DNA from 2 places in the Bacillus sp. Marseille-P3661 genome. Region 2 is predicted to be linked to the other one. Evidence: riboswitches for the same ligand, from Rfam matches in the RefSeq annotation. Region 2 holds a riboswitch; the other holds the start of a gene.
The links. A riboswitch is a leader RNA that binds a small molecule or an ion and turns the genes downstream of it on or off. The one in region 2 is predicted to bind cyclic di-AMP.
Positions count from the first base shown of each region.

Region 1: it holds a riboswitch for cyclic di-AMP, as region 2 does, so the genes downstream of both, C1724_RS02230 (potassium channel family protein) here and C1724_RS25305 (hypothetical protein) in region 2, are expected to answer to the same signal.

Region 1 covers NZ_LT965953.1:495,174-498,598, forward strand. Annotated here, with positions in the region: gene C1724_RS02225 (TrkH family potassium uptake protein) at 1-1,028, opposite strand, end outside; gene C1724_RS02230 (potassium channel family protein) at 1,030-1,689, opposite strand; cyclic di-AMP (ydaO/yuaA leader) riboswitch at 1,784-1,929, opposite strand; gene C1724_RS02235 (HEAT repeat domain-containing protein) at 2,077-3,042, shown strand; gene C1724_RS02240 (alkaline phosphatase family protein) at 3,105-3,425, shown strand, end outside.
Region 2 covers NZ_LT965953.1:2,082,498-2,085,922, forward strand. Annotated here, with positions in the region: gene C1724_RS09620 (DUF4083 family protein) at 29-217, opposite strand; gene C1724_RS09625 (Fur-regulated basic protein FbpA) at 413-583, shown strand; gene C1724_RS09630 (SOS response-associated peptidase) at 674-1,345, opposite strand; gene C1724_RS09635 (hypothetical protein) at 1,434-1,622, shown strand; gene C1724_RS25305 (hypothetical protein) at 1,691-1,984, opposite strand; cyclic di-AMP (ydaO/yuaA leader) riboswitch at 2,130-2,310, opposite strand; gene C1724_RS09645 (FAD-dependent oxidoreductase) at 2,483-3,046, shown strand; gene C1724_RS09650 (DoxX family protein) at 3,136-3,425, opposite strand, start outside.

The DNA of each region.
Region 1 (3,425 bases), 1.6 Mb from region 2:
ACAATAATTACTGGATTTAAAGTTCTTCTAAAGATCGTAACATCTTCTTTACCTTTAACAAAGGTAAGAACAGATAGAAACATAGCTATAAACGTAGTTAGTTTTATTCCACCCGCTGTCGATGCACTTCCAGCACCTATGAACATTAGGATTAACATAAGAAATATTGTTGATTCTTCTAGACTGCCTATATCCACGGAATTAAAACCGGCTGTTCTCGTTGTAACGGCCTGAAAATATGCTCCCCAAACTTTATCTAAGAAAGGCAGCTTACCTAAAGTATTAGGGTTGTTATACTCAAACCAAAATACTAAAAAAAAAGATAATAAATTTAATGAAAACGTCCCCACAATCATTATTTTAGAATGTAAAGATAGTCTTTGAAATTTTTTGCTACTCCAAAGATCGGCTAGTACTGTAAATCCAAGACCGCCTATAATAAATAAGGAACTTATAATGATATTTACGAGAGGGTCTCCTACGTAGCCCATTAAACTATCTGACCAGATCGAAAATCCTGCATTATTAAAGGCAGATATAGAATGAAAAACACTGGCAAAAATTCCTTCCTTCCATCCTAACGCTGGTACCCATCTTATTGCTAATAAGCAAACCGCAATACTTTCGATGATAATCGAGAATATAAATAGTTTTTGTACTAATTTAATAACACCGCCAATAGACGTTTGATTTAGAGCTTGTTGGACAAGGATTCGTTGTTTAAACCCAATTTTACGACCAAGTGCTATAAATACAAGAATTGCAAAGGACATAATTCCGAGTCCGCCAGTTTGAATTAGTACCATAATTACCACCTGTCCAAATGTTGTAAATGCAGTCCCAGTGTCAACTACGGCTAAGCCAGTTACTGTCATAGCAGAAGTCGCAGTAAACAGCGCATCTAACAAAGAAATAGAATCTGTTGTTGAAAAAGGCAACTTAAGTAATATAGTACCTATGATTATGCCTATTAAAAAGACAAAAAGTAATACTTGTGGCGGACTTAATTTTATAATTCGATCTTTCATTTTAGATTCCTTCACGCTCAAAACGTTCTATATCTCTGTTATGTCCTGCAACTACAAGAATATCATCTTGGTTAATTACCATATTTGCCGCTGGTGAAACGGTTATATCATGTGCTCTTTTAATAGCAACAACTGTACACCCATACTTAGCTCTTATATCTAAATCTAGAAGTGTTTTTTGATCGACTTTACCTGACGCAATGATTTCAACAATGCTATATTCATCGGATAGTTCAATAAAATCAATGATTTTTTCAGATACAATATGATGAGCAATTCTCTTAGCGATATCACGTTCGGGATGAATAATGCGATCTGCGCCAATTTTTTCAAGCACCTTTTGATGATAGTCATTTTGGGCCTTTACCCAAACTCGTTCTACTCCTATTTCTTTCAATAATAGTGTTGTTAAAATACTTGCTTGAATATTTTCTCCTATTGCAACAATGACATAGTCAAAATTCCTTAATCCTAAATCTCTCACTACCGTTTCATCTGTCGTATCAGCTTGAACGGCATGTGTACTGAATTCTAAATAATCCGCTACTCTATCTCCATCATTATCAATAGCTAATACTTCTAAGCCAGACTTATAAAATTCTTTACAAAGATTCCCACCAAAACGCCCTAAGCCAATCACAGCAAATTGTTTTTTATCCATCTCTCAAAATCCCTTTCTAACCTTTTATAAAAAAGAATACAAAAAACTACAGAGGCAGAATTCCCCTGTAGTCGATGTCGATTACAAGTTTTCATCATCCTCTCTCAAAACGCTTACGAAGTTAGCTGTCGGATTCGGGCTATGAGAGTAGCCCTACCTAAAAAGGATTCACCCCAAGTAACAATACTGTTACAAATATGGTTCCTCCGCTTCTTTTAAAGAATTCAGCGATAGTAGAAAACAATTTTATTCAATTAACAAATGTTATATTACTCCTGCAATTAATTTTTGTAAAGATTAAAAACAAATTTATTACTAGGTAAGTGTAAGACTAACGGGTGTTACGGGAACACTTTATATTAAGCATGAATGGAAACTGGAGGTCATATGGACACACAAAAGTATTTATTAGATTTAATTCAAAGAATGCTTGACGATACACTTGAATATGTTCCTGATGTTAACGGTTCTATGTATGTTATAGCTAATAGCGCCTATAAGGAAGCTGAAAAATTAGCAGATGCGAAATATATTCAACCCTTAAAGAACATCATTGAACAACATTCTTCTAGTAAAACAAAAGAAAAAGATATAAGGAGAAAGGCTTATCATATTCTTGAAAAGCTTGCGATAAATACTGAAATACGTGAAATATTTGAGTACTTTGCAGATCGATTGGACAAAGAATCTGATAAATATATACTAGGGGATTGCTTACTACTATATCTTGATAGAAATCAATATACACCTAAGCTTGACATAATTCTAAGGTTATCCGATGACATAAGATGGCAGGTAAGGGACATGGTTATAAAAATGCTTGGAAATTATCCAAAACAGGAGGTAGAAGACCTTTTAATTCATAAATTAGCAGATGTAAAGGACCAATATGAAATATGCCACCTTTTAAGCTCATTAAGGAAGATCCGTTCCGCAAAAGTATTAGATGTAATTGGGGAATATCTCCAACATGATAAAGGAGAGGTAAGAGCCTCTGCGATTGCAACAGCAAAGGAATTGGGAGGAAAAGAGTTTCTGCCTACCTATATTGCATGCCTAAAGGATAGATCTCGAGAAGTGAAATTAAATGCACTGGATGCACTTCTTAAACATGGAGATGAGAGCATAATAGAGGTACTTTTCGAGCGGTTGAAAACCATTCTTAAAACAAAACGAAATGTTGAACCAGCAACAGCAGAGGATTCGGATGTTATAAATATAGTACAGTTTTTACTTCGCTATAAATATATGAAAGAAGTTACCACAATTTTTGATTGGATATGGCAAAAGAAGTGGGATTATCTCTATGAATGCGAAAAAGAATGGTTAAGAGTCAATGCTAATAGAGACTAAGAATAAACCTTATTTCAAACACTTTCTATATGTAATCTGATCACATCAAAGGAGAAATAGAAATGAAGTCAACTGACTCTCTAAAAAAAAAGGTTATTATGCTTATAGTGGATACCCTCATGGATTCTTCATTACAAGCTGCTGTAAAGGAAGGAAAAGCACCTGCTCTTCAATTTTTTATAGAAAAAGGGTGTTATATTTCTAATTTAATTAGTCCTTTTCCAACCATGTCTGTTAATGTGGATAGTACATTGTTAACGGGTGTTGCTTGTGATCAGCACAAAATTCCTGGGCTTGTTTGGTATAACCAAGCTGAAAATCGGATTGTGAATTATGGAAGTCATGTTAGAGAGCTTTATAAATTAGGTCTGAAGCAATCGATG
Region 2 (3,425 bases):
CTAAACCCTCCATTGTATTATAGAATATTTATTTGTTCTTTTTCTGATACTGCAGTATTTGGTCTATTTTCTCTTCGATTTGATCCATTCTTCTATTTTGTTTTTTTCTTTTTACAAATAAAAATAGAATTCCTAATGGAACTCCAATTACAATGATTAACATTATCAGTTGAAATAATAGGTCCCCTATATTTAGACTTATTTCTCCACTTAACACAAATAACACTTCCTTACTTAATTATTAATTTGTATCATAACGCATAATTGAACAAATAGTATACTCCATACTTAAAGTAAGTCAAGCATGTTCATTTAATAAATCCGCATTTATCATTTGACAAATATATCTAAATACCTTACAATAATATTGTAAACGCTTACATTTACGCTTTTTTTTAAGGAGTGATGGTACATGTTAACACAAAATGACATAAATAAAGATTACATCATCGACATCCTTTTAAATAATGGATTATTTAAAATGCCTGATGGTCGTCAATTGTACGAAGCAACCGAAAAAGAGCTAAAAAAAGAGCTTTGTACAAAAACACATAATCAATATGAATTTTGTTCAATATTATAAAATAAGTGCACATGTATTTAGTTTATCAGCCAAATACATGTGCGCTTTTTATTTCTGGTGTTTATTATTTGCAAATTAGTTGCTGTTTTTTTATGCTAATGGTTCAATACATTCTATATTATTATTCTTAGGTGTATTTACGATTGATGATACTTTATACGCTTTCATCTCATTAGCGTCGAATGGCACAAGCAGTTTTTTTAACTCTATTGGATCTTGATTTCGCCGATCAAGCCACTTCGCAGTCGCATCTTCAGAAAGAATGACCGGCATACGATCATGGATAGGTTTCATCAATGGATTTGAACTAGTTGTTATTATTGTACAAGTTGTGTACTCAATATCATTAATTAGACTCCGATCCCATAAGCCTGCAAAAGCAATAGGATTATTATTAGTTAACGTCATTCTAAAGGGTTGTTTTTCACCATTACTATCTTTTTTCCACTCATAAAAACCGTCAGCAACAATAATACAACGTCTCTGTCTTAAAAGCTTTCTAAAGCTAACCTTTTGTTCTAATGTTTCTGCCCTTGCATTAATCATTTTATACCCAACTGATGGATCCTTTGACCATGAAGGAACTAATCCCCACTTTAGTAATCCACCTTTCAAGTTTTCACCATCAGAGACAACGGCTAATACATCCTGGCTCGGTGCAATATTATAGCTAGGCTCATACATAATGTTTACACCATTGACTAAATCAAAAAAGTCTATGATTTCATCCAATGGTATCGATAAGGTAAAGCGACCGCACATTTTTTTCACCTCTTTTACTTAACATATTGCAAATTAGAAGAACGTATGTTTTGATAAGTATGCTGTTTAATCCCACGAGGAGGTTATTATGTATTATAAAATTCTTTATTGCAAATGGCTTGGTGGTCAAAGAAAAGTAACTGTATTTAATTTTAAACTATCACAAATAATTGAATTTACAATAGATGAACTCGATGAACTGGATGAAGATCTTAAAAGATATATTAAATCTAATTGGGAGTCTATACTTGCTGGCCATTGGGATTATTCTAAGTGATTGCTTAGTATAAAATTTAAAGGGTAAGCTCAAAATCTATAAGAGAGCTTACCCAATTAATATGTTAATTATTTTATTTTTGTAAATGCTGGATTAGCACCATTTTTATTCAATGACTTTTTAGTTTCTTTCCAACATTGGATTACATCACACATTTCATTCACTGATTCAATAAACTCTTGTTCCTTTTCAGTTAATCTTTCTTTTTTATTTAGTTGTTCCATTAAATCTATAGATTGTTCAATAAATCCAGATTTAATTAAGGTACTTTTCATTTTCATATAAATCACCTTTGCGCCAATGCCTTTAGATAAGCCTAGTTTTCCTATTTCAAAATCGCGTTTACGTATAGTATATGACAAAAGACAAGCTTTACTTGTTCCTTTATCAACATAAAGTAGAATTAAAACCCAATTCATATTGGATATATATTTAAGAGGAAACCAAAAAATGCTCTTTTTATTAAAAATGACCACATGAAAAGTGTGGTCCTATATACGAGTGTCCACATCCTCCCTTCAAACGCTTTCGAAGTTAGCTGTCGGATTTGGGCTAAAGAGTAGCCCTTCCTTTGAATGATTTGTATTATTACTAATACTATTTCTAATCAAAGGTTTCACCCCTAGTGATATTGCTCCACAAAATTGGGTCCTCCAATTCTTTATTAAGAATTAAGCGATTAAGAAATTGGAAACTACTAATATAAATTTAATATTATTTATCACATTTTACCCTCGCAAATGTGACCTGTAAAGATCTTTTTTCTTCCTTACAAACAACGACGATTCGTTTTATTTTACAATTCACATTATTTCTTTATAATAATTATTATTACCATATATTACATAGGAGGTTTTTGTATGTTTGATATTGCAATTATTGGAGCTGGTCCTGCAGGAGCTAGTGCTGCATTATTTTCTGCAAAAGCAGGGAAAAAGACATTGGTACTTGATAATGATAAAAGTATGACAAAAAGAGCATGGATGGAGAACCATTATGGGGTTGAAGCAATTTCAGGGCCTGATTTAATTGCTGTTGGTAAAAAGCAAGCTGGTAAATTCGAAGCTGAATTCGTTCAAGCAACCGCGGAAGATATTGTTAAAACAGAAAAGGGTTTTAAAATTAAGACTGATAATGGTGAACATGAAGCACAGCATGTAATTGTTGCTACAGGAGTTTCAGTTGATCTTGCTGAAAAAGTAGGGTTGACTACAAAAGAAGGTAGAGAACCACGTATTAAAACCGTTTTAGATGTAGATGCAAATGGAAAAACAAATATTGAAGGCATTTGGGCTGCAGGTACTGTTGCAGGTATGAGCGTTCATACAATCATTACAGCAGGCGATGGCGCTAAAGTTGCTATTAATGTCATTAGTGAATTGAATGGTGAACGATACGTGGACCATGATGTTTTTAAAGGTTAGGAAAACAAAAGCTAAACTAACCCTTGTTTATATAACACAAAAAGACCAAGCAATGGTCTTTTTGTGTGTTATATAGAGTTTGGATTTTTTTAAACTGTTGCTTTATGAACTTTATCTTCTTTATTCATTGCTTTACGAATGAAAGGCAAGATGTAACGATCTAAACCAAATTTACCTGCATTAGCACCTGCAACAAGAATGAATAGTGTTAATAATACCATTTGTGCGTTTGTGCTAACTGTTCCACTAAATAAGAACGCGAAGTTCATAGTTGCACCCATTAGAGCTGCGAAAGTAGTAAACGTTCCAAGAATTAATGCAATCCCTACTAATAATTCACCCCATGGTACTAAAATATTGAATAAGCCTACATTTGGAA